3 regions of the Ponticoccus litoralis genome follow, and region 3 is predicted to be linked to each of the others. Evidence: riboswitches for the same ligand, from Rfam matches in the RefSeq annotation. Region 3 holds a riboswitch; each other region holds the start of a gene.

Region 1 (7,049 bases), 660 kb from region 3:
CGCACTTCAGGATGCGGGCTACTGGATCCTGAACGATGTGGTCTGGCGCAAGGCCAACCCGATGCCGAACTTCCGCGGCAAGCGCTTCACCAACGCGCACGAGACGATGATCTGGGCCTCGAAGGGCGAGGGCGCGAAATATACCTTCAACTACGAGGCGCTGAAGGCCCTGAACGAGGGCATCCAGATGCGCTCGGACTGGGTTCTGCCGATCTGCAACGGCGGCGAGCGTCTGAAGAACGAGAACGGCGACAAGGCCCATCCGACGCAGAAGCCCGAGTCGCTGCTGCATCGCGTGCTGGTCGGATCCACCAACCCCGGCGACGTGGTGCTCGATCCCTTCTTCGGCACCGGCACCACAGGCGCCGTGGCCAAGATGCTGGGCCGTGACTTCATCGGCATCGAACGCGAGGCCGCCTATCGCAAGGTCGCGGCAGAGCGCATCTCGCGCGTGCGGCCCTTCGAGAAATCCGCGCTGGAGGTCACGCAGTCCAAGCGGGCCGAACCGCGCGTGCCCTTCGGCCAGCTGGTCGAGCGCGGCATGCTGCGCCCCGGCGAGATGCTGATGAACGCCCGCGGCCAATCCGCCAAGGTGCGCGCCGACGGCACGCTGATCGGCGACGACATCAAGGGCTCGATCCATCAGGTCGGCGCCCATCTGGAAGGCGCACCCAGCTGCAACGGCTGGACCTACTGGCACTTCAAGCGCGAGGGCAAGGTTGTGCCCATCGACGTCCTGCGCCAGCAGATCCGGTCCGAGATGTAAGCGCGCCTCCCGCAACCCACTACAAAGTTCCTGAACGGACACCGCCGGTGCCCTTGCAGGCTTATGCCGCGGGCACCCTACTGGCCCCGTCTGCGCTGGTCGCAGGCGGGGCATTTTGCCTGTGGGCGCAGGACGGCCCTGAAAAACGCGCTTTCGTCCGGCGCCGTTTGAAAATATGCCTTTGGCATGGATATGCGCGCGATCTTGATGGGGCTGGCCTTCGCGGCCATGTGGTCTTCGGCATTTACCTCGGCGCGGATCATCGTCGCCGCCGCGCCGCCACTGGGGTCGCTGGCCCTGCGCTTCCTGATCTCGGGGCTGATCGCCGTCGCCCTAGCAAGGGCAATGGGCCAGACATGGCGCCTGACGCGCGGCCAGTGGCGGGCGACGATCCTCTTCGGCATCTGCCAGAATGCGCTGTACCTCGGCTTCAATTTCGTCGCCATGCAATGGGTCGAGGCCTCGCTGGCGGCCATCATCGCCTCGACCATGCCGCTGGTGGTGGCGCTGGCGGGCTGGCTGGTGCTGCGCGAGCCGCTGAAGCCGGTGGCCATGGCGGGCCTTCTGGCGGGGGTCGTGGGGGTGGCGATCATCATGGGCACCCGGTTCGGCGGCGGCATGGACCCGCTGGGCGTCCTGTTCTGCACCATCGGTGTCATCGCCCTGGCGGTGGCGACGCTGTCGCTGCGGGGCGCGACCTCTGGCGGGAACTTCATGATGGTGGTGGGGCTGCAGATGCTGATCGGCTCCGCCGCGCTCTGGCCCTTTGCGCTGGCGCTCGAGGTGCCGCACCAGCCCGAGATCCTGTGGTCGGTCGAGCTGGTTCTGGCCTTCCTCTATACCACGCTGGTGCCGGGGCTGGCGGCAACCCCGGTCTGGGTGATGCTGATCGACCGCATCGGCGCGGTGCGCGCCGCGACCTTCCATTTCCTCAACCCCTTCTTCGGGGTGGCCATCGCGGCGCTGCTGCTGGGCGAGAAGCTGCACGCATGGGATGCCCTGGGCGTTGCTGTCATTGCGGCGGGCATCCTTGCGGTGCAACTGGCCAAGGTTCCCGCGACAGCGCCTAAAACTGTCGGAAACCCTTAGGCATTTGTGACCCTGCCTCGGTAGGGTTTGTTTACCTGCTCTGCCTATTTCCTGACCCCGAAGGGTCGGGCGCGTGGTCCGGCCCCGGATGATCGAGGTCGAGATGAGCAGGTTTTCCATCCGGGCGCAGGTTTTCTTTCTGACGGGGGTATTCGTTGCGGCACTGGCTGTCACGGGCATGACATCCTGGCTGGTGAAACGCGACCTTGCCGCCAGCTATGCGCTTCAGGCGGCGACCAGCGCGGAAAACGCGCAGCTGATGGCGGTGATCCAGGATCTCAATGCAGCCGAAACCCACCTGCTGCTTTTCGCCCTGGGCGACGAGGCTGAGTGGCAGGGTTTCGAAGCAAAGCTGGCCTCGGCGCTTGGGGCGCTGGACAGCGGCGCGGCGGTCTTTGATGGCCAGTCGAATCGCGCCCGGGCCGCGCTGCGCGCGGAACTGGCCAGCCCGGCGCCGCCGCTGCGGGATCTGGAACAGCATTACGACAATGCCCACAGCGAGGCGCTCTTCGGGCAATACCAGTCGATCCGGAACGCCTTCCTGCCGGCGCTGGCCAAGACCCGCCACAAGATCACCGATCTCGGCGCCCGCCTGCGCGCGCGCGCCGAAACGGCCACAGCCCGGGCGCAGGCCAAGGGCCAGCGGGCAGACCTGATCCTCGGGGGCGTCTACATCGGCTCGATCCTTCTGGCGCTGGGGCTGGCCTATGTCGCGGGGGGCTGCTGTCGCGTCCGGTCCGCGCTGTCGCGGAGGCCGTGTCGCGGCTGGCGGAGCGGGATTTCGCCGTCGAGATCACCGGCACGCAACGGCGCGACGAGGTCGGCCAGATCGCCAGCCGGGTTGCGGCGCTGCGCGATCAGCTTGCCGCCGCCGACGCGGCAGAGGCCCGCGCGAAACGGGAAAACGGCCTGCGGGTCGATCTCTTCCAGGCCCTCGGGCTGGCCATGAGCCAGCTGAAATCCGGCGATCTTTCGCACCGCATCAAGGTGGGGGACTGGGGGGACCTGGGCGAGAGCTATGCAAAGCTCTGCCATGATTTCAACGCGCTGGCAGAGGCGCTTCAGGGTCTCGTATCCTCGTTGCGCGGCAGTGCCGAGACGGTCGAGACCAGCGCCGCAGACCTGTCCGGCATGGCATCCGACATGTCGCGCCGGGCCGAGACACAGGCCGCAACGCTGGAGCAATCCGCCGCCGCGCTGGACGAGCTGTCCGAAAGCGTGCAGGCAGCGGCGGCGCGGGCGAAATCCGCGGACGAGGCGGTTTCCGACGGGCGTCGCCGCGCCGAAGAGGGGCGCGAGATCATGGAGCGGGCGACTTCGGCCATGGCCTCTATCGCGAAAAGCTCCGAGCAGATCACCCAGATCATCGACGTCATCGACGACATCGCCTTCCAGACCAACCTGCTGGCGCTCAATGCGGGGGTAGAGGCGGCGCGCGCGGGCGAGATCCGGCAAGGGCTTCGCGGTTGTCGCCTCGGAGGTGCGGGGGCTGGCGCAACGGGCCGCCGCCTCTGCGACCGAGATCAAGGACCTTGTCTACGGCAGCACGCGGCAGGTTGAGGACGGCGAGGACCTTGTCAGGCAAACCGGGGAACGGTTGAGCGCCATCGTCGAAAGCGTCAGCGGCGTGTCCGAAATGGTCTCTGACATCGCCGCATCGGCGCTGTCTCAGGCCGCCGGGGTCAGGGAAATCAACGTCGGCGTGGCGGAACTGGACAAGGTCACCCAGCAGAACGCGGCGATGGTCACGCAGGCCAGCACGTCAAGCCGGCAGCTCAGCGCCGAGGCGACCCGCCTGACGGACCTGCTGGAGGCCTTCGGCGCCGGGCGCAGCCCCGCCGCCGAAACCATCCCGGCGGCCGAGCGCGACAGGCTCTTGCATGGCAGCTGGGAAGGCGAGGAACCCGCCCCCGAGCCGATGCTGATCGAGGAGGCGACGCTGTCCGGCACGGCATGGCCCGAGGCAGGGCCGCCCGATCCGCCGATGCCCCGGCGGGCGTTGGGGCAGGACGGGCCGGTCTGGGACGAGTTCTAGCGCAGCCGGTCTGTGGCCAGCGCCGCTGACGTGCTGGCCCGGTGGTGTTGAAGGCCCCGGGTTGACGCGGACACAGGCAGCCCCCCGAGGGGGCGGAAGGTGCCGAAGGGGGCAGGCGCTTTTGCCGAAGGCCCGGTGCGTCAGCCGATCACGCCGCCTGCATCGCCGACCTGACCACGGTGCAACAGCAGGTGGTCGAGGATCACGCAGGCCATCATCGCCTCTCCGACCGGGACGGCGCGGATGCCGACGCAGGGGTCGTGGCGGCCCTTGGTGACGATCTCGGTCTCTTCGCCCGCCACGGTGATGGTCTTGCGCGGGGTCAGGATCGACGAGGTCGGTTTGACGGCAAAGCGGCAGACGATTTCCTGCCCGGTCGAGATGCCGCCAAGGATGCCGCCCGCGTGGTTCGAGCTGTAGACCGGGCCATCGGGGCCCATGGCGATCTCGTCGGCGTTCTCGACGCCTGTCAGGGTGGCCGAGGCGAAGCCGTCGCCGATCTCGACCGCCTTGACGGCGTTGATCGACATCATCGCGGCGGCGATATCGGTATCCAGTTTGCCGTAGACCGGCGCACCAAGGCCTGCGGGCACGCCGCGCGCCACGACCTCGATCACGGCCCCGACCGAATTCCCGTCCTTGCGCAACTGGTCGAGATACGCGGCCCAGTCCTCGGCAGCCACGGCATCCGGCGTCCAGAAGGGGTTCTGGTCGATCTGGGCGCGGTCAAAGCGGCTGCGGTCGATGGCCTTCGGTCCCATCTGCACCATGTAGCCCTGCACCTCGATCCCCGGCGCCAGATGCGCCAGCGCCGCGCGGGCAAGCCCGCCCGCGGCGACCCGCGCCGCCGTCTCGCGCGCCGAAGAGCGCCCGCCGCCGCGATAGTCTCGCAGCCCGTATTTCTGGAAATAGGTGATGTCGGCATGGCCGGGCCGGAACTTCTGGGCGATGTCGCCATAGTCCTTGGACCGCTGGTCGGTGTTCTCGATCATCAGCTGGACCGAGGTGCCGGTGGTCCGCCCCTCGAACACGCCTGACAGGATCTTCACCGCATCGGGTTCCCGCCGCTGCGTGGTGAACTTGTTCTGCCCCGGCTTGCGCTTGTCCAGCCATTGCTGGATCTGCGCCTCGTCGATCGCAACGCCCGGCGGCACGCCGTCCACCGTTGCCCCCAGCGCGGGACCGTGGCTTTCGCCCCATGTGGTGACGCGAAACAGATGTCCGAAGGTGTTCAGGCTCATGGCGGGCTCCCCTTGATCGGGCAGGGGTTACCGCGCGTCGTGCCGCGCCTCAAGGGGTTTCCGGCTTGCCACTGTCCGGCCCCAGCCCTAGGGTGCCGCTTACCTCGGGGTGGCAGGGCGCCGGCCTCGACCCGGCGGGTCCGTTCCGCCGGTCTGGCCAAGCAAGACCTGCCTGAGATTTGCGTAAGCGCATCAACCCGTTGAACCTGAACCGGTTAACACCGGCGGAGGGAAGGTGAGCGCCGCGCGACAGCGGCCAAGCTGATCCCTCTCGCCGCAAATCTGGAGGATGCCATGAAGGCACCGATATTTGCCGCGGGACTGTTTCTTGCCACGGGCGCACTGGCGCAAGACAATGTCCTGACCGTCTATGCGGGCGACTACGTCGTGTCCGAATGGGGCCCCGGCCCGCGCATCGAGGAGCTCTTCGAGGCGCAATGCGGCTGCGACCTGCAATTCAAGCCCGGCGACCTCTTGCCCCGGCTGATGCTGGAGGGCGAGCGGACAGAGGCCGACGTGGTCTTTGGCCTGAACACCGACGTGACCAAGCAGGCCCGCGAAAGCGGCCTTTTCGCGCCGCACGGGGTGGACCTTTCGGAGCTGATCCTGCCCATCGACTGGACCGACGACGTCTTCCTGCCGTTCAACTACGGCCACACGGCTTTTGTCTACAACGCTGAGCTGACCCAGCCGCCCGCCTCTTTCGACGCGCTTCTGAACGCGCCCGACGATCTGCGGCTTGTGATCCAGGACCCGCGCACCTCGATCTCCGGCCTTGCGCTGGTGCTCTGGGTGCAGTCGGTCTACGGCGACGGGGCGCAGGCCGCCTGGGAAAAACTGGCACCGAAGATCGTCACGGTGACAAAGGGCTGGTCGGAAAGCTACGGTCTGTTCACCGACGGCGAGGCGGACATGGTGCTGTCCTACACGACTTCGCCCGCCTATCACATCATCGCCGAGGAGGACACGACCAAGAAGGCGGCGATCTTCCCCGAAGGCCACTACTTCATGGTCGAGCTGGCCGCCAAACTCGCGGGCACCGACCAGCCCGAACTGGCGCAGCAGTTCATGGACTTCATCCTGACCGAGGACTTCCAGTCGATGATCGCCACCGGCAACTGGTCGATCCCCGCAGCCCTGCCCAAGGAGAAGTGGCCCGAGGGCTTCCAGCAACTCGACCTACCGGAGAAGGTGCTGTTCTATTCCGAGGACGAGGCGGCGGATCTGCGGGACGAGGCCATCGAGGCATGGCGCGCCGGTCTGTCGCAGTAGTCGCGGGCGCGGCCCTTGCGGCACTGACGCTGGGGCCGATCGCGCTGGTGCTTTGGCGCGCCGGGGGGCTGGGCGCGCTTGGCCCCGGCGACTGGCTGGCGCTGCGCTTCACGCTGGTGCAGGCGGTGCTTTCCGCCGGGGTCTCGGTCGCGCTGGCGGTGCCGGTGGCCAAGGCCTTTGCCCGCCAGCGTTTTCCGGGGCGCGGGCTGCTGGTGGCGCTGATGGGGGCGCCCTTCATCCTGCCGGTGATCGTCGCGGTCATGGGGCTGATCGCGGTCTTCGGGCGCAACGGGCTGGTGAACGGCGTGCTTTCGACGCTGGGCCTGCCGGTCTTCGACGTCTACGGGCTGCATGGCGTCGTTCTGGCGCATGTCTTTTTCAACCTGCCGCTGGCGACGCGCATGCTGTTGCAGGGCTGGCTGGCGATCCCGTCAGAGCGGTTCCGGCTGGCCGCCTCGCTGGGCCTTGGGCCGCGCGCGCGGGCGCGGGTGCTGGACTGGCCGATGATCCGCCGGGTCGCGCCGGGGGCCTTCGCGGTGATCTTCGTGATCTGCCTGACCTCCTTTGCCGTGGCGCTGACGCTGGGCGGGGGGCCGCGCGCCACGACGGTGGAACTGGCGATCTACCAGTCCATGCGCTTCGACTT
Region 2 (7,049 bases), on a different contig from region 3:
GCCTCGGCGTGCATCTCGACGAAGACCGTTTGCGCGATGCCCTGCGACCCTCGTAGGGCTTGTCCGGCGCCGGCGGAGCGCGGAAGATGACCGAAGGGGGGACGGCGATGGACTTCAGGCGGTTGAGCTATTTCGTGGCCGTGGCCGAAGAGCTGCATTTTGGCCGCGCCGCGACGCGCCTTGGCATCGCCCAGCCGCCTCTCAGCCGTCAGATCGCGCAGCTCGAGGCCGGGCTGGGCGTGCTGCTGTTTGACCGCTCGCGCAGCCAGATCCGCCGCACCCGGGCCGGGGATGCCCTGCTCAAGCACGGTCGCAATATCCTCGATCAGGTCGAGCGTGCCGAAAGAGAGGTGCGCCGCATCGGAGAAGGCGCGGCGGGCCGCCTGCGCATCGCCTTTGTCGGCACCGCCAGCCACGGCGTCCTGCCCGAGTTGATCCGCGAGTTCCGCAATGCCTATCCCGACATCGAACTGGCGCTGTCGGCGATGAACAATGCCGAGCTGAAGACCGCCCTGATCGCGCGCCACATCGACGTGGCCATTGCCCGCCCGGCGCTGGAAGACGAAGAGATACGCTGTTTTCCGCTGCACGAGGAACCGCTGATCCTTGCCGTTCCGGTCGAATCCGATCTGGCGCGCGCCGAACGGCTTCGTCTGGCCGACCTGAAACGCGAGACCTTCGTGCTCTACCCGCGCCGTCCGCGTCCCAGCTTTGCCGACAACATTCTCGACCTGTGCAAGAAAGAAGGCTTCATCCCCGCCAAGGAGGTCTTGGCGCAGGACTTCCAGACCGCGATCTCGCTGGTCTCGGTCGGCGTGGGACTCGCGCTGGTGCCGCGCTCGGTGTCATTGTCGCCGCGTCACGGCGTGGTCTACCGTGACTACGACGGGCACAATCCGGGCACGACGATCTCCCTTGCCATGAGGCAGGACAACCAGGGGGTGCACTCGCAGAACTTTGCGTCTCTGGCCAAGAACTTTGCCCGCAGGTTGAAGAAGGACGGAAGGTGAGCGCCGGGACGGACCGACTCCACCCCGGCGCTGCCTGAGGCTGTGCTTTCAGGCCATGACCGCCTGCGGCAGGCCAAGTATGGCGCGGGTCTGGGCCGGGGTGGCCGCAGGTCGCCCGTGCCGGGCACAGAGCGCCGCCGCCCGCGACACCAGCGCCGCATTGGAGGGCGCCAGCGTGGTCCGGTCCAGCCGCACGTTGTCTTCCAGACCCGTGCGCACATGCCCCCCGGCCCGGATCGCCCAGTCGTTCAGCTCGATCTGGTGCCGTCCGATCCCGGCGGCGCACCACGGCGCATCCGGGCCGAACAGGCGGTGCATCGTCTGCACGTAATAGTCAAAGACCGCCCGGTCGGCAGGCATGGCGTTCTGCACGCCCATCACGAACTGCACGTAGGGCCGATCGCGCAGGCGACCGTCCTGCCACATGCGATGCGCCATCAGGATATGCGACAGGTCGAAGGCCTCGATTTCGGGGCGCACCCCATGCGCGGCCATCTCTGCCGCCAGCCAGTCGACCAGCGCGGGCGGGTTCTGATAGACCCGGGTGGGGAAATTGTTCGAACCTACCGACAGCGAGGCCATGTCCGGCCTCAGCGACACCATCCCGCCCCGCTCTTTGCCCGCCCCCGATCGGCCACCGGTCGAGAACTGGATCAGGATGTCCGGGCAATGCCTGCGCAGGCCTTCCAGCAGGCGCGCGAAACGCTCGGGGTCGGAACTTGGGCTGCCGTCGGGGTTGCGCACATGGGCGTGCACGATGCTGGCCCCCGCCTCATGGGCCGCCTGCGTGCTTTCCACCTGCTCTTCAACCGAGACAGGCACCGCCGGATTGTCGGATTTCTGCGGCAGCGAGCCGGTGATGGCCACGCAGATGATGCAGGGGCTGGTCATGCAGCCACCCCCTGCCCCGCCCTCATCCGCGCGAGGGCGTCGATGAAGAAGGGCCGGAACCCCTCGGGATGCTCGCTCATCGGGAAATGGCCCAGCTCATCCATGACCGCGCAGGTCGCCCCCGGGATCGCCGCGGCGGTGCGCTCCGTGTCTGCCGGTGTGCAGGTCAGGTCATAGGCGCCCACCAGCAGATGCACCGGGGTCCGGGTCGTGTCGATCCGATCCAGCCGTCCGATCAGGCTGTCGTCGCGGGTGTAAAAGCTCAGGTCGCCGCGAAAGACACCGGGGCCGCTGGCCATGAACATCCACAGCGTCGCCCAGCGATCACGCTCTGGCGCATGGGGCGAGATATTCGCCGAGACCAGCGCCGCCCCCATCTGCCCGCCATGCGCATCGGGCCGGTCGAACCAGTCGATGTCGTACCAGGCGGACTGGAAATCCGAAGCTTCGATGGCGATGAACCCGGAAAACCGATCCGGGTGCAGCGCCGCCAGCTGCAAGGCGATCCGTCCCCCCATGGAACAACCGGCGAGCACAGGCCGCTCCAGCCCGAGCGCCTCGCAGACCGCAAGAACCGTGGCGATATAGGTCTCGGTGGTCAGCAGGTACTCTTCGCGCTCGAAGCCCTCGGGCGGCAGCGACTTGCCGTGCCAGGGCAGGTCGAAGGCGATCAGCCGGTGGCCCTCGGTCACGGCGGCATCGTTCATCAGGTGCCGCCATTGCCGGGTATCCGCGCCCGCCGTGTGCAGGCACAGGACCGGGCGGCCCGCGCCCGCCTCTTCGAAATAGATCCGCTGCCTGCGGCCTTCGATCTCGACCGTCGCGTAGCGCCCGGTGATGGGTTCGATGCTCATGCCCGTGCCTCCCCACGCCCGAGGGCGAGAAATTCCTTGAAGAACCGCAGGTTCTTGACAAGGCTCAGGATATCGCCGTCGATGCGCGCCCGCTCGATCTTGACCAGGCCGAAGAGGTCATGGAACCCGGGCGCGGGCCGGGCCGTCCAGAAGGCCCGCAGCGCCTCGGCATCGGTCCTTATAGCGAAGCGCCAGGCGATCTTGCGGCTGGGTCCGGTTTCCACGCGGGCCAGTGCGCCCTTCTCGAAATGCAGGTAGTATTCCGCCTCGTCCACCTGCAGCAGGACCGTATCCGAGAAGAGCCGCCCCAGCCTGACAAGATGCGGGGTCCGGCCCAGCTCTTGCCGCATCGCTTCGATTGTTTCGAGCACATCAAACTCCCTGATTGGTCCGGCAGCATGATCGCTTCCGGAGGCGCGCCCGACAATGCTGCGCCCGGTATCGCGCGATACCGTGGCGTTTGCCCTTCGGGGGACCGGGGCGCTGTCTTGGCGATGAAGGCAGGGGACTTTCCGCGCGCGCCGCCCCCCGGCCCGGAGCACCCGCAAGACTTGCCGCCTGCCCCGGTGTCCGGTTCAGGCGCCCCCCCGTGACCGTCCGCTCACAGCGTCCGTTCACAGCGTCGGGGGCGGCCCCAAGGCCCAAGCCCCTGCCGCTCTCTGCCCCCTTTGCACGGCCCATGGCGACACGCCCCCTTTGGCCGAGGGCGTTTGACAGGGTCGCGGCGGCTTGCTAGCTAAAGCCCGAACCGTTGGGGTGCCTTGCAAAAGGCTGAGAGGCGCGGCTGCGCTAACCCATCGAACCTGATCCGGGCAATTCCGGCGGAGGGAACGGTCTTTGCGCAAGCTGGCAGTTTTCACACGCGGTGCCCCTTTGTAAGAGGCATCTGCCATGGCGCATATCGCACTGACGATCGCGGGGTCCGACAGCGGCGGCGGGGCTGGCATTCAGGCCGACCTGAAGGCGATGTCGGCGCTTGGGGTCTACGGCGCCTCGGTCCTCACCGCCGTCACCGCGCAGAACACCCGGGCCGTCACCGCCGTACACGGCATCCCGGTAGAGGTGATCGCGGCGCAGATCGCGGCGGTGCTGGGCGATCTCGATGTCCGGGCGATCAAGATCGGCATGCTGGCCCTGCCGGAGATCATTCACTGCGTGGCCGAAGGGCTGAAGGGCTACGCCGGTCCGGTGGTGCTGGACCCGGTGATGATCGCCAAATCGGGCGACGCGCTCTTGTCGCCCGAGGCGGTCGCGACCCTGACAGAGACCCTGTTGCCCCGCGCGCATCTGCTGACCCCCAACCTGCCCGAGGCGGCCCGCCTGCTTGGCCTTCCGGTCGCGCGCGGCAAGGACGAGATGATCGCACAGGGGCGCGCGCTTTGCGGGCTTGGCGCGCAGGCGGTGCTGATGAAGGGCGGCCATGCCGAGGGCGATCTCTGCCGCGATATTCTGGTCGCGCCGGATGGCGTGCTGGCCGAATACACGGCGCCGCGCATCCACACCGGGAACACCCATGGCACGGGCTGCACCCTGTCGTCTGCGATTGCCGCCGGTCTGGCCAAGGGGCTGGCGCTGACAGAGGCCGTGCAGGAGGCGCATGGCTATCTGCAAGCGGCCATTGCCGCCGCGGACCGGCTTGGGGTCGGCTCCGGCCACGGGCCGGTGCATCACTTCCACCCCTTCTGGCCCGCATCGGATAACCTGTGAAAACATGGTCGGTCATAGGCGCGGGCGTCGCGGGGCTGACCGTCGCGACCGAACTGGTCCGGCGCGGGGCCCGAGTGCAGATTTTCGACCCCGCCGGACCGCCGGGGCCGCATGGCTGTTCGTGGTGGGCGGGCGGCATGCTTGCGCCGTGGTGCGAATACGAGAACGCCGAAGAGCCGGTCCTGCGGCTGGGCCAGAAGGCCATCGGATGGTGGGCCGACAGGGTCGGGGTGGAGCGCCGGGGCACGCTGGTCGTGGCCGCGCGCCGCGACCTGCCCGACCTGCGCCGCTTTGCCCGGCGCACCGAGAATTTCGCAGAGGTCACTGCGGAAATCGCAGAGCTTGAGCCGGATTTGCCGGGCTTCCCGCAGGGCCTGTTTTTCGAGGCTGAGGCGCATCTGAACCCGCGCCCTGCGCTGGAGGCCCTGTTTGCCGCGCTGCGCGCACAGGGCGTGGCCTTCCACCAGACGACCGCGCCGGAGGGCCTGCAAGACGTGATCGATTGCCGGGGCCTCGCGGCGCGCGACCAGCTGACCGACCTGCGCGGGGTCAAGGGCGAGATGCTGATCATCCGCTGCCCGGGCGTGACTCTGACCCGTCCGGTCCGGCTGCTGCACCCCCGGATCCCGCTTTACGTCGTGCCCCGGGGCGACGGGGTCTACATGCTGGGCGCGACGATGATCGAGAGCGAGGACAGGGGCCGGATCACCGCCCGCTCGATGCTGGAACTGCTGAGCGCCGCCTACGCGCTGAACCCCGCCTTCGGCGAGGCCGAGGTGCTGGAAATCGGCGTCGATCTGCGCCCCGCCTTCCCCGACAACCTGCCGCGCATCCGCAGGCGCGGAGGCACGATCTTTGCCAATGGCCTCTACCGCCATGGCTACCTTCTGGCGCCCGCGCTGGCGCAGGGGGTCGCGGATCTTGCGCTGAACGACACACATTCGGAGTTGGTCGATGAAGATAGTGCTTAACGGAACACCGCGGGAGGTCGCGGCGGAAACGCTCGCGGATCTTCTGAGCGAATGCGGAATGTCCGGGCGCGTCGCCACGGCGGTGAACGAGGCCTTCGTGCCCGCCACCCTGCGCGCCGCGACGCCGCTGCACGACGGCGACCGCATCGAGGTCGTCGCGCCGATGCAGGGGGGCTGAGCATGAAGGCGTTCTACGGCACAGAGCTGCCCAACCCCCTGATGCTGGGCACGGCGCAATATCCCAGCCCCGCGATCCTGGCGCAGGCCTTTCGGGAAAGCGGCGCGGGGGTCGCGACCGTCTCGCTGCGCCGCGAGGGGGCGGGCGGCAGCGGGCAGGCCTTCTGGCAGATGATCCGTCACCTCGGCGTGCCTGTGCTGCCCAACACGGCGGGCTGCCACACGGTCAAGGAGGCGGTGACCACGGCGCAGATGGCGCGCGAGGTCTTTGACACACCGTGGATCAAGCTGGAACTGATCGGCCACACGGACAGCCTGCAGCCGGACGTCTTCCAACTGGTCGAGGCGGCCCGCATCCTGACGGAGGACGGCTTTCAGGTGTTCCCCTACACCACCGAAGACCTGATCGTCGCGGAACGGCTGCTGACCGCCGGGTGCGAGGTGCTGATGCCATGGGGCGCGCCCATCGGCTCGGGCCGGGGGCTCAACAACGAATACGCCCTGCGCACCATGCGGGCCGAGTTTCCCGAGGTGCCGCTGGTCATCGACGCGGGCATCGGCCTGCCCAGCCACGCCGCCCGGGCGATGGAACTGGGTTTCGACGCCGTGCTGCTGAACACCGCCGTGGCCCGCGCGGGTGATCCCGTGGCCATGGCCCGCGCCATGATGCGCGCGGTCGAGGCGGGGCAACTGGCACATCGGGCCGACCCCATCGATGCCCGGGACATGGCCGAGGCCTCGACCCCCGTAGTCGGAAAGGCCTTTCTGTCATGACGCTCGACCGCTTCTACCCGATCTTCGACAGCGCCGACTGGTTGCGGCGGATGCTGCCCCTCGGGGTGAAACTCGTCCAGCTGCGGATCAAGGACGCCGCGCCCGAAACCATCCGCGCCGAGATCGCCCTCTCGCGCGACCTCTGCCGCCAGCACGGCGCGGTTCTTGTGGTCAACGACCACTGGCAGGCGGCGCTGGATCTGGGCTGCGACTGGATCCATCTGGGGCAGGAGGATCTGGACGTGGCCGACCTGCCCGCCATCCGCAAGGCCGGGCTAAGGCTTGGGGTCTCGACCCATGACGACGACGAGTTGGAGCGGGTGCTGGCCATGGCGCCCGACTACGTGGCGCTCGGGCCGGTCTATCCGACCATCCTGAAGAAGATGAAATGGCACCAGCAGGGTCTGCCCGGGGTCACCGAGTGGAAAGCCCGCGTGGGGGACACCCCGCTGGTCGGGATCGGCGGTATGTCGGTCGAGCGCGCGCCGGGCGTCTTCGATGCCGGGGCGGACATCGTCTCTGTCGTCACCGACATCACCCTGAACGCCGACCCCGAGGCGCGGGTGCGCGCATGGCTGGCGGTCACGCGATGAGCCGATACACGCGGCAGACGATCCTTCCGCAGGTGGGCGAGACCGGGCAGCAGCGGCTGGCCCGCGCCCGCG
Region 3 (7,049 bases):
CCGCCTCGCGCCGCGTCTGGCACGCGGGGCAAAGACACCCCGAGATCCGCGTGCCCATGCGCGAGATCGACCTGCATCCCACGGCGGGAGAGCCGCCCGTCACCGTCTACGACAGTTCCGGGCCCTACACCGACCCCGAGGCCGAGATCGCCATCGACCGGGGCCTGCCGCGCCTGCGCGCGGGCTGGATCGCGGCGCGCGGCGATACCCAGACCTACGCGGGGCGCGCCATCAACCCCGCCGACAACGGCTTTGCCGAGGGCACCCGGCTTGTGCCGGAATTCCCGCTGCGCCACGCCCCGCGCCGGGCCACGCAGGGCCGCGCCGTGACGCAGATGGCTTATGCCCGCGCCGGGATCGTCACGCCCGAGATGGAATTCGTCGCGATCCGGGAAAACCTCGGTCGCAAGGCGCAGGCCGAGGCCCTTGCCCGCGACGGCGAAAGCTTCGGCGCCGCGATCCCCGATTTCATCACGCCCGAGTTCGTCCGGGACGAGATCGCGCAGGGCCGTGCGATCATCCCCGCCAATATCAACCACCCCGAGGCCGAGCCCATGGCCATCGGGCGCAACTTCCTTGTGAAGATCAACGCCAATATCGGCAACTCCGCCGTGACCTCCTCGATGGCGGAAGAGGTGGAAAAGATGGTCTGGGCCACCCGCTGGGGCGCCGATACGGTCATGGACCTGTCGACGGGCCGCAACATCCACAACATCCGCGACTGGATCATCCGCAACAGCCCGGTGCCCATCGGCACGGTGCCGCTGTACCAGGCCTTGGAGAAGGTCGGCGGCATTGCCGAGGATCTGACCCGGGAGGTCTTCCGCGACACGCTGATCGAACAGGCCGAGCAGGGGGTGGATTACTTCACCATCCACGCGGGGGTCCGCTTGCACATGATCCCGATGACGGTGAACCGGGTGACGGGCATCGTGTCGCGCGGCGGCTCGATCATGGCCAAATGGTGCCTGCACCATCACCGCGAGAGCTTTCTCTACGAGCATTTCGACGAGATCTGCGAGATCGCGCGCGCCTATGACGTGTCGTTCAGCCTTGGCGACGGGCTGCGCCCCGGCTCCATCGCGGATGCCAATGACGCGGCGCAGTTTGCCGAGCTGGAGACGCTGGGCGAGCTGACGCAGATCGCCTGGGCGAAGGACTGTCAGGTGATGATCGAGGGACCGGGCCATGTGCCCATGCACAAGATCAAGGCCAATATGGACAAGCAGTTGCAGGTCTGCGGCGAGGCGCCCTTTTACACGCTTGGGCCGCTGACCACCGATATCGCGCCGGGCTACGACCATATCACCAGCGGCATTGGCGCGGCGATGATCGGCTGGTTCGGCACGGCGATGCTGTGTTACGTGACGCCCAAGGAGCACCTCGGGCTGCCGGACCGCGACGATGTGAAGGTGGGCGTCATCACCTACAAGATCGCGGCCCATGCGGCGGATCTGGCCAAGGGCCACCCGGCGGCGCAGATCCGCGACGATGCCCTGAGCCGCGCGCGGTTCGAGTTCCGCTGGGAGGATCAGTTCAACCTCTCGCTCGATCCCGAAACCGCGCGCTCGATGCATGACGAGACCCTGCCGAAAGAAGCCCACAAGGTCGCGCATTTCTGTTCCATGTGCGGGCCGAAGTTCTGCTCGATGCGGATCAGCCACGACATCCGCGCCGAGGCGCAGAAGGACGGCATGGCGCGCATGGCCGAGAAGTTCCGCGAGGGCGGCAGGCTGTATCTGCCGGTGGAGGACAAGGCCTGAGCCGGACAGCGGAGGGCCCTTGACGGTCCTCTGCGTCACGCCCTGCATCGCCAGTGCCGTGGCGGGACGCTCGCGGCCCCTGTCCTGGGGGTCGCGGGCGCCTCGCGGTGTCGGACCCGGGGGCGGCCAGACGCCCGGGTGCTGGGGCAGGCAAAGCGCACGACCGGCATCCGGGGCAGGGCCCCGGGTGTCCCGTCTCTGGCGGGCGTGACGCGGTCAGGCGGGTGCTCTCGGGCGCGGCCGGTTGCGGGGCCGGTGTCCGCGACGGTCAGGGCTTTGGCGATCTGGACGGCATTTGCGACATCAGCGCGGCGGCCTGTTCCGCGACCTCGGCCACGTCGAGGCTGAGGGCGAGGCCGCTGTCTTGCAGCGCATCCAGATCGACCCAGCGCGCGTCCAGTGCGTCGTCCGCCGCAACCGGCTCTCCGGCGGTCCAGCGGCACAGCACGGCGATCAGGATGAAGTGCCGCCGCAGGGCGCCTGTCTCGACGCGGTCGAAGGCATCGACGGCGGTGACCACGCGCAGCGGTTCGGCAGCGACGCCTGTTTCCTCGGCCAGTTCCCGGATCGCGGCCTCGAACAGGGTTTCGCCCTGATCGATCTTTCCGCCCGGGAAGCCCCAGAGCCCCGCGTCGGGCGGGTTTGCGCGGCGCACCAGAAGCACCTGCCTGTCGCGGATGACGGCGGCGATGGTCGCCGCAATCGGGCGTGGGGCTGTCGATGGTGCGGGCAAGGCGGCCTCTTCATGCTGGGGCCGGCAAGGGCAAGAGGGCGGTGCGATCCTGTCCCTTCGCCGGCATGATCCGGATCAGGTTCAAAGGGTCACCGCGCTGCCCAACGACCCTGCGACCGAAGCGCCAGCGATATCTCAGCCCCTTGTCGGGACACCCCTGGGTGGCCTTCAGCCTATCAGGTTGCTGCCCGAGTTCAACGCCACCCGCGCCGCCCGGGTCGGGTCGGAGGCCCGAGGGGCTGTTGCCGCAGGTCTTGCCACGGTTGTTCGGCCAAGCGCGACGGAGACGGCGCCCGGGATGGACGGGGGGCGGACTGCAAGCGCGCCGGTCCCGGGTTGCATGGCCCCGGCAGGGCCGAGGCGGAGCGCGTCAGGGCTGCCGCGCGCCCGCTGTGGCGCCACGGCCCGACAGGATCACCGCCAGCAGGCCGATGCTGGCGATCAGAACCGTGAGGATCGTGCCGAAGCTGCGGGGATAGGCCGGAATGTCGTCCGTGTCCGGCTGCACGACAACCTGGAAGATGCTGCGGTTCAGCGCGGCTTCGCGGTTGGCGGCGATCTCGGCCTCGATCGCCTCGCGGACCGCTTCGCGCGCCAGCTCCAGTTCCAGCGCCGCGTCGTCGTATTCCGCCAGCATGGTGTTCAGGGGCGTCGCCGAGGTGCCTTCCGGTGCCACCAGCTGCTCGCGCTCTGTGCGGATCTGGGCGTCCAGTTGCAGGGCCAGGGCCTCCAGATTGGCGGTCTGGCGGTTCTCGCCGACCCCGGCGATCTGCGCCTTCTGGATCTCGGTCCTCGTGCGGTAGGCCTCTTCCTCCAGCCCGCGGATGCGGGCGTAGATGTTCTCGACCCGCTGGCGCGGATCGACGTCCTGATAGCGCATTTGCAGGGTCAGAAGCCGGGCCTGTGCCTCGCGCACCTGTGCCTCTGCGCTTTCGCGCATCAGGGCGGCATCGGCGCGGCGCTGGTCGAACAGTGCCTGACCCAGCCGCGCGACCTGCGCCTCGGCACTGGTCAGCACCGCCTCGGAGACGGCGATGGCGCGGTCCGGGTCGGGGGCGCGGACATAAAGCGTCAGCAGCCCGCTTTGCACGTCGACCGAGGTTTCCACGTAGCGGTCGAAACGCCCGTGCCGGGTGATCGACAGGGCGGGGATGTCGCGCAGGCGGCGCAGCGGGTCGACGGCGGGGCCGCTGACCTCGGTGGCAAAGCCGGTCTGCGCTTCGAGATCCTGCATCAGGGCGCGGCTCTTGATGAAGGTGGCGGCGCGGAAGACGTCTTGCAGGTTGACCGGCTTCTCGCCGCCCAGAAGGCCCGCCTGCACGCTGTTGCCCGCGTCGCCCGGGCGGGTGATGGCGATGACCGAGCGCGCCTCGTAAAGCGGTGTGGCGATGACGCCAAGATAGAGCCCGGTCAGCAGGACCGGCAGCAGGGCAAGCGCGCCGAGAAGACGGAACCGGGGGCCGCGTGGCTCTGGCGGGAGGGTCCGGGCCGTCCCGGCCCGCGCGGCATCGAGGAAGGCCTGCGCCTCGGGTGCTGCCGGGGCGGGGGCGGTCCTTGCGCCCGGTGCATTCTCGGAGGCGGCGCTTGCGGCAGGTGCCTTGGCGGCTGAGGCTTCGGGCGCGGCGGGCGCGGTGTTCTGCTCCGTTTCGGTCGCCTCGGGCGCCGGGGCCTGCGCCGTCCCCTCTGGCCCGGCGGGCGCATTGTCCGTTGCGCTGTCCGGGGGGCGGCGCGTTCGGCCTCTGGCGCCCCGGCGTCCTGCGGTGCGGGTGCCGGGCGGGGGGCGTCCTCTGCCGTGGCGGAGTGGCCCAGCCGGGCGGCCTTGTCGGCGGCGGCGATGGCGGCGCGTTGTTCGCGCCATGCCGCGATGCGGTCCTCGTCGGTCTTGGCCGTTTGTGTCATGCCGCACCTCGTCCTTCTGCCAGTCGGCTGGCGGCTTCGAGTTCCAGCGCCTGTTGCGCCACGTCGAGATCGTCGCAGGGCACCAGCCGTCCCGCGATCAGCACCATGAAACGGTCGCACCAGATCTTCAGCTGGCGCGCGTTGCGCGACAGGAAGACCAGCGCGCCCTCGTCCAGCCGCTCGGCAAGGATCCGGTCGCAAAGCCTGCGGTGGTGCGGCTCTCCGACCGAGATCACCTCGTCGGCGATCCATGTCGCGGGGCCGGGCACGCAGAGCGCGCAGGCATAGGCCAGCGTCGCGCGTTGCGTCGGCGTCAGCGTCTTCATGCGCCGCCCGGCCAGTCCGGCGATGCCGGTGAATTCGGTGCAGAAGCCGGTCACGTCGTGCGCGGACAGGCCGACGAGGCGGGCCAGGGTCGCGAGGTTCTCGGCAACGGTCAGTTCCGGGTGCAGGAAGCCCGCGAAGCCGATGGGCCAGCTGACGCGGCCCTGCCGCCGGACGCTGCCGCCATCGGGCCGGTCGATGCCCGAGAGGACGCGGGCCAGCGTGCTCTTGCCGCTGCCCGGCGCGGCAAGGATGCCCAGTCGGTCGCCGGGCGCAACCCGGAACGAGGCGCCCGACAGGATCACCCGGCGGTGCCGCAGGCCCGGCGTCATCAGGGTCATGTCGCGGACCTCGATCACGACATCCCCCGCAGCAGGCGGCGGTTCGTGGCGAAGCGTTCCAGCGGCAGCGAGGCAAGGTAGAACCCGGCGCCGATCAGCAGCGGATAGCGGGCATCGGCCATGGGGCTGTCGAAGCCGAGGAAATAGCCCTCGCGCAGCAGTTCGGTCACATGCAGGAAGGGGCTGTACCACATCAGGTCGCGCACCCCGGCGGGCAGTTCGGCGGCGATGTAGAAGACCCCCGACAGCCAGAAGAAGGGCCGCAGCGCAAGCGGCACGGTGCGCGCGAAGGTCTGCGACAGCTGGCCCGCGATGGCGGTGAAGCGGCCCACGCCCGCCCCCAGTGCCCAGTGCCACCGCAAAGGCCCAGAGCACGCCGGGCAGCGAGGCGGGCAGCGCGGCGCCGAAGATCAGCGTCACGCCGCCGAAGATCAGCAGGGCCGAGACCGCGAGGTTGATCGCCTCCAGCAGCATGCCTGCCCAGAGGATCGTGTTGGTGTCGACGCCGGGCAGGGTGCGCATGTGGCGATGGGCGGGCAATATGCGCGACAGCGCGGTGACCGTCTGGCGAAAGGCCACGTAGGGCAGGATGCCGGTGGCCACGAAGATCTCCAGCCCCGCGTCGATGGGCGGGCGGCGGTCGAGGTAGACGAACAGCCCGACGATCAGGGCGATCCAGACCACCGGGTTTATATAGGCCCAGAGGTATCCAAGCGCGCCACCGGCAAAGCGGGTCCGCCGTTCGCGGTCGAGCAGGGCAAGGACCCGGCCCGGACCGCCCGGAGGCGCGATATGGAAGGCCTCGGCCAAACGGTCAGATCCTGTAGTATCCGCGATACCACTCGACGAATTGCCCGATGCCCTTGGCGACGGGGGTGTTCGGGCGGTAGCCGGTCAGCGCCTCCAGAAGGTCGGTGTCGGCCCATGTGGCGGGGACATCGCCCTTCTGCATCTCCATCATGTTCTTCTCGATGGTCATGCCAAGGGCCTTCTCGGTCTCGGTGATGAAATCCAAGAGCGCGACAGAGGCGCCGTTGCCGATGTTCAGCGTGCGGAAGGGCGCCACCGGCGACAGGCTGTCCTTGGGGATGGCGGCGCCGCGACCCTCGACCAGCGGCGGCGGCGTGTCGACCAGCAGCCGGATCGCGTGCACGAGGTCACCGACATAGGTGAAATCGCGGTACATCTTGCCGTGGTTGTAGACATCGATGCTTTCCCCGGCGAGCGCGGCGCGCACGAACTTGAACAGCGCGAGGTCGGGCCGCCCGTAGGGGCCGTAGACCGTGAAGAAGCGGAACATGGTCGTCGGCAGCTTCCACAGGTGGGCATAGCTGTGCGCCATGGCCTCGTTGGCCTTCTTGGTGGCGGCGTAAAGCGTCAGCGGCAGGTCGGTCTTCTGGGTCTCGTCGAAGGGCATCTCGGTGTTGCCGCCGTAGACCGAAGAGGTCGAGGCCATCAGCAGGTGGTCGACCGCCCGTTCGCGCGCGCATTCCATCAGGTTGAAGGTGCCGACGAGGTTGCTGTCCACATAGGCGCGCGGGTTTTCGAGGCTGTAGCGCACGCCCGCCTGCGCGGCGAGGTGGACGATCACCTGCGGGTCGGCCTCGGCGACGGCCTTCGACAGGGTCTCCATGTCCTCCAGCATGCCGATCACGCAGCGAAAGCGCGGGTTCTCGCAAAGGATGCGGTGACGTTCCTCTTTCAGCGAGACGTCGTAGTAGTCGGTCATGCCGTCGTAGCCGACCACGTCAAAGCCCTCGTCCAGCAGGTGCCGGGCCAGATGAAAGCCGATGAATCCGGCGGTGCCGGTTACGAAAACGGTGGTCATGTCTACTGCCTGCTCGTCTTGCTGGCCGGCTTTGCGCCGGTTGTGAGGGGCTTTGCGCCCTTGTCAGCGCGGATTTTCGAAGAGTTCGGCGGTCCGGTCAAGGATTGTCTCGACCGAGAAGCGATCAATAGAGTGCGCCATGGCCAAAGCGCCATAGCGCG

What was found. A riboswitch is a leader RNA that binds a small molecule or an ion and turns the genes downstream of it on or off. The one in region 3 is predicted to bind thiamine pyrophosphate.
Region 1: linked by a shared signal. The riboswitch ahead of ABFB10_RS05220 (thiamine ABC transporter substrate-binding protein) and the one ahead of ABFB10_RS01905 (NUDIX hydrolase) in region 3 are both predicted to bind thiamine pyrophosphate.
Region 2: linked by a shared signal. The riboswitch ahead of thiD (bifunctional hydroxymethylpyrimidine kinase/phosphomethylpyrimidine kinase) and the one ahead of ABFB10_RS01905 (NUDIX hydrolase) in region 3 are both predicted to bind thiamine pyrophosphate.

The regions. Positions count from the first base shown of each region.
Region 1 is NZ_JBDNCH010000002.1:849,679-856,727, reverse strand. Features, by position in the region: gene ABFB10_RS05250 (site-specific DNA-methyltransferase) at 1-766, shown strand, start outside; gene ABFB10_RS05245 (DMT family transporter) at 953-1,855, shown strand; partial or broken gene ABFB10_RS05240 (hypothetical protein) at 2,612-2,662, shown strand; gene ABFB10_RS05235 (methyl-accepting chemotaxis protein) at 2,801-3,415, shown strand; gene ABFB10_RS05230 (methyl-accepting chemotaxis protein) at 3,336-3,890, shown strand; gene aroC (chorismate synthase) at 4,031-5,131, opposite strand; TPP riboswitch at 5,227-5,381, shown strand; gene ABFB10_RS05220 (thiamine ABC transporter substrate-binding protein) at 5,426-6,403, shown strand; partial or broken gene ABFB10_RS05215 (thiamine/thiamine pyrophosphate ABC transporter permease ThiP) at 6,379-7,049, shown strand, end outside.
Region 2 is NZ_JBDNCH010000001.1:29,329-36,377, forward strand. Features, by position in the region: gene ABFB10_RS00125 (muconate/chloromuconate family cycloisomerase) at 1-56, shown strand, start outside; gene ABFB10_RS00130 (LysR substrate-binding domain-containing protein) at 87-1,010, shown strand; gene ABFB10_RS00135 (3-oxoadipate:acetyl-CoA acetyltransferase) at 1,059-1,901, opposite strand; gene ABFB10_RS00140 (alpha/beta fold hydrolase) at 1,898-2,755, opposite strand; gene ABFB10_RS00145 (hypothetical protein) at 2,752-3,126, opposite strand; TPP riboswitch at 3,498-3,602, shown strand; gene thiD (bifunctional hydroxymethylpyrimidine kinase/phosphomethylpyrimidine kinase) at 3,647-4,462, shown strand; gene ABFB10_RS00155 (FAD-dependent oxidoreductase) at 4,459-5,433, shown strand; gene thiS (sulfur carrier protein ThiS) at 5,417-5,611, shown strand; gene ABFB10_RS00165 (thiazole synthase) at 5,614-6,384, shown strand; gene ABFB10_RS00170 (thiamine phosphate synthase) at 6,381-6,977, shown strand; gene ABFB10_RS00175 (HesA/MoeB/ThiF family protein) at 6,974-7,049, shown strand, end outside.
Region 3 is NZ_JBDNCH010000002.1:190,955-198,003, reverse strand. Features, by position in the region: gene thiC (phosphomethylpyrimidine synthase ThiC) at 1-1,763, shown strand, start outside; gene ABFB10_RS01905 (NUDIX hydrolase) at 2,032-2,496, opposite strand; TPP riboswitch at 2,530-2,665, opposite strand; gene ABFB10_RS01900 (KpsE/RkpR family capsule polysaccharide export protein) at 2,867-4,354, opposite strand; gene ABFB10_RS01895 (ATP-binding cassette domain-containing protein) at 4,392-5,078, opposite strand; gene ABFB10_RS01890 (ABC transporter permease) at 5,075-5,392, opposite strand; gene ABFB10_RS01885 (NAD-dependent epimerase/dehydratase family protein) at 5,875-6,888, opposite strand; gene ABFB10_RS01880 (glycosyltransferase) at 6,952-7,049, opposite strand, start outside.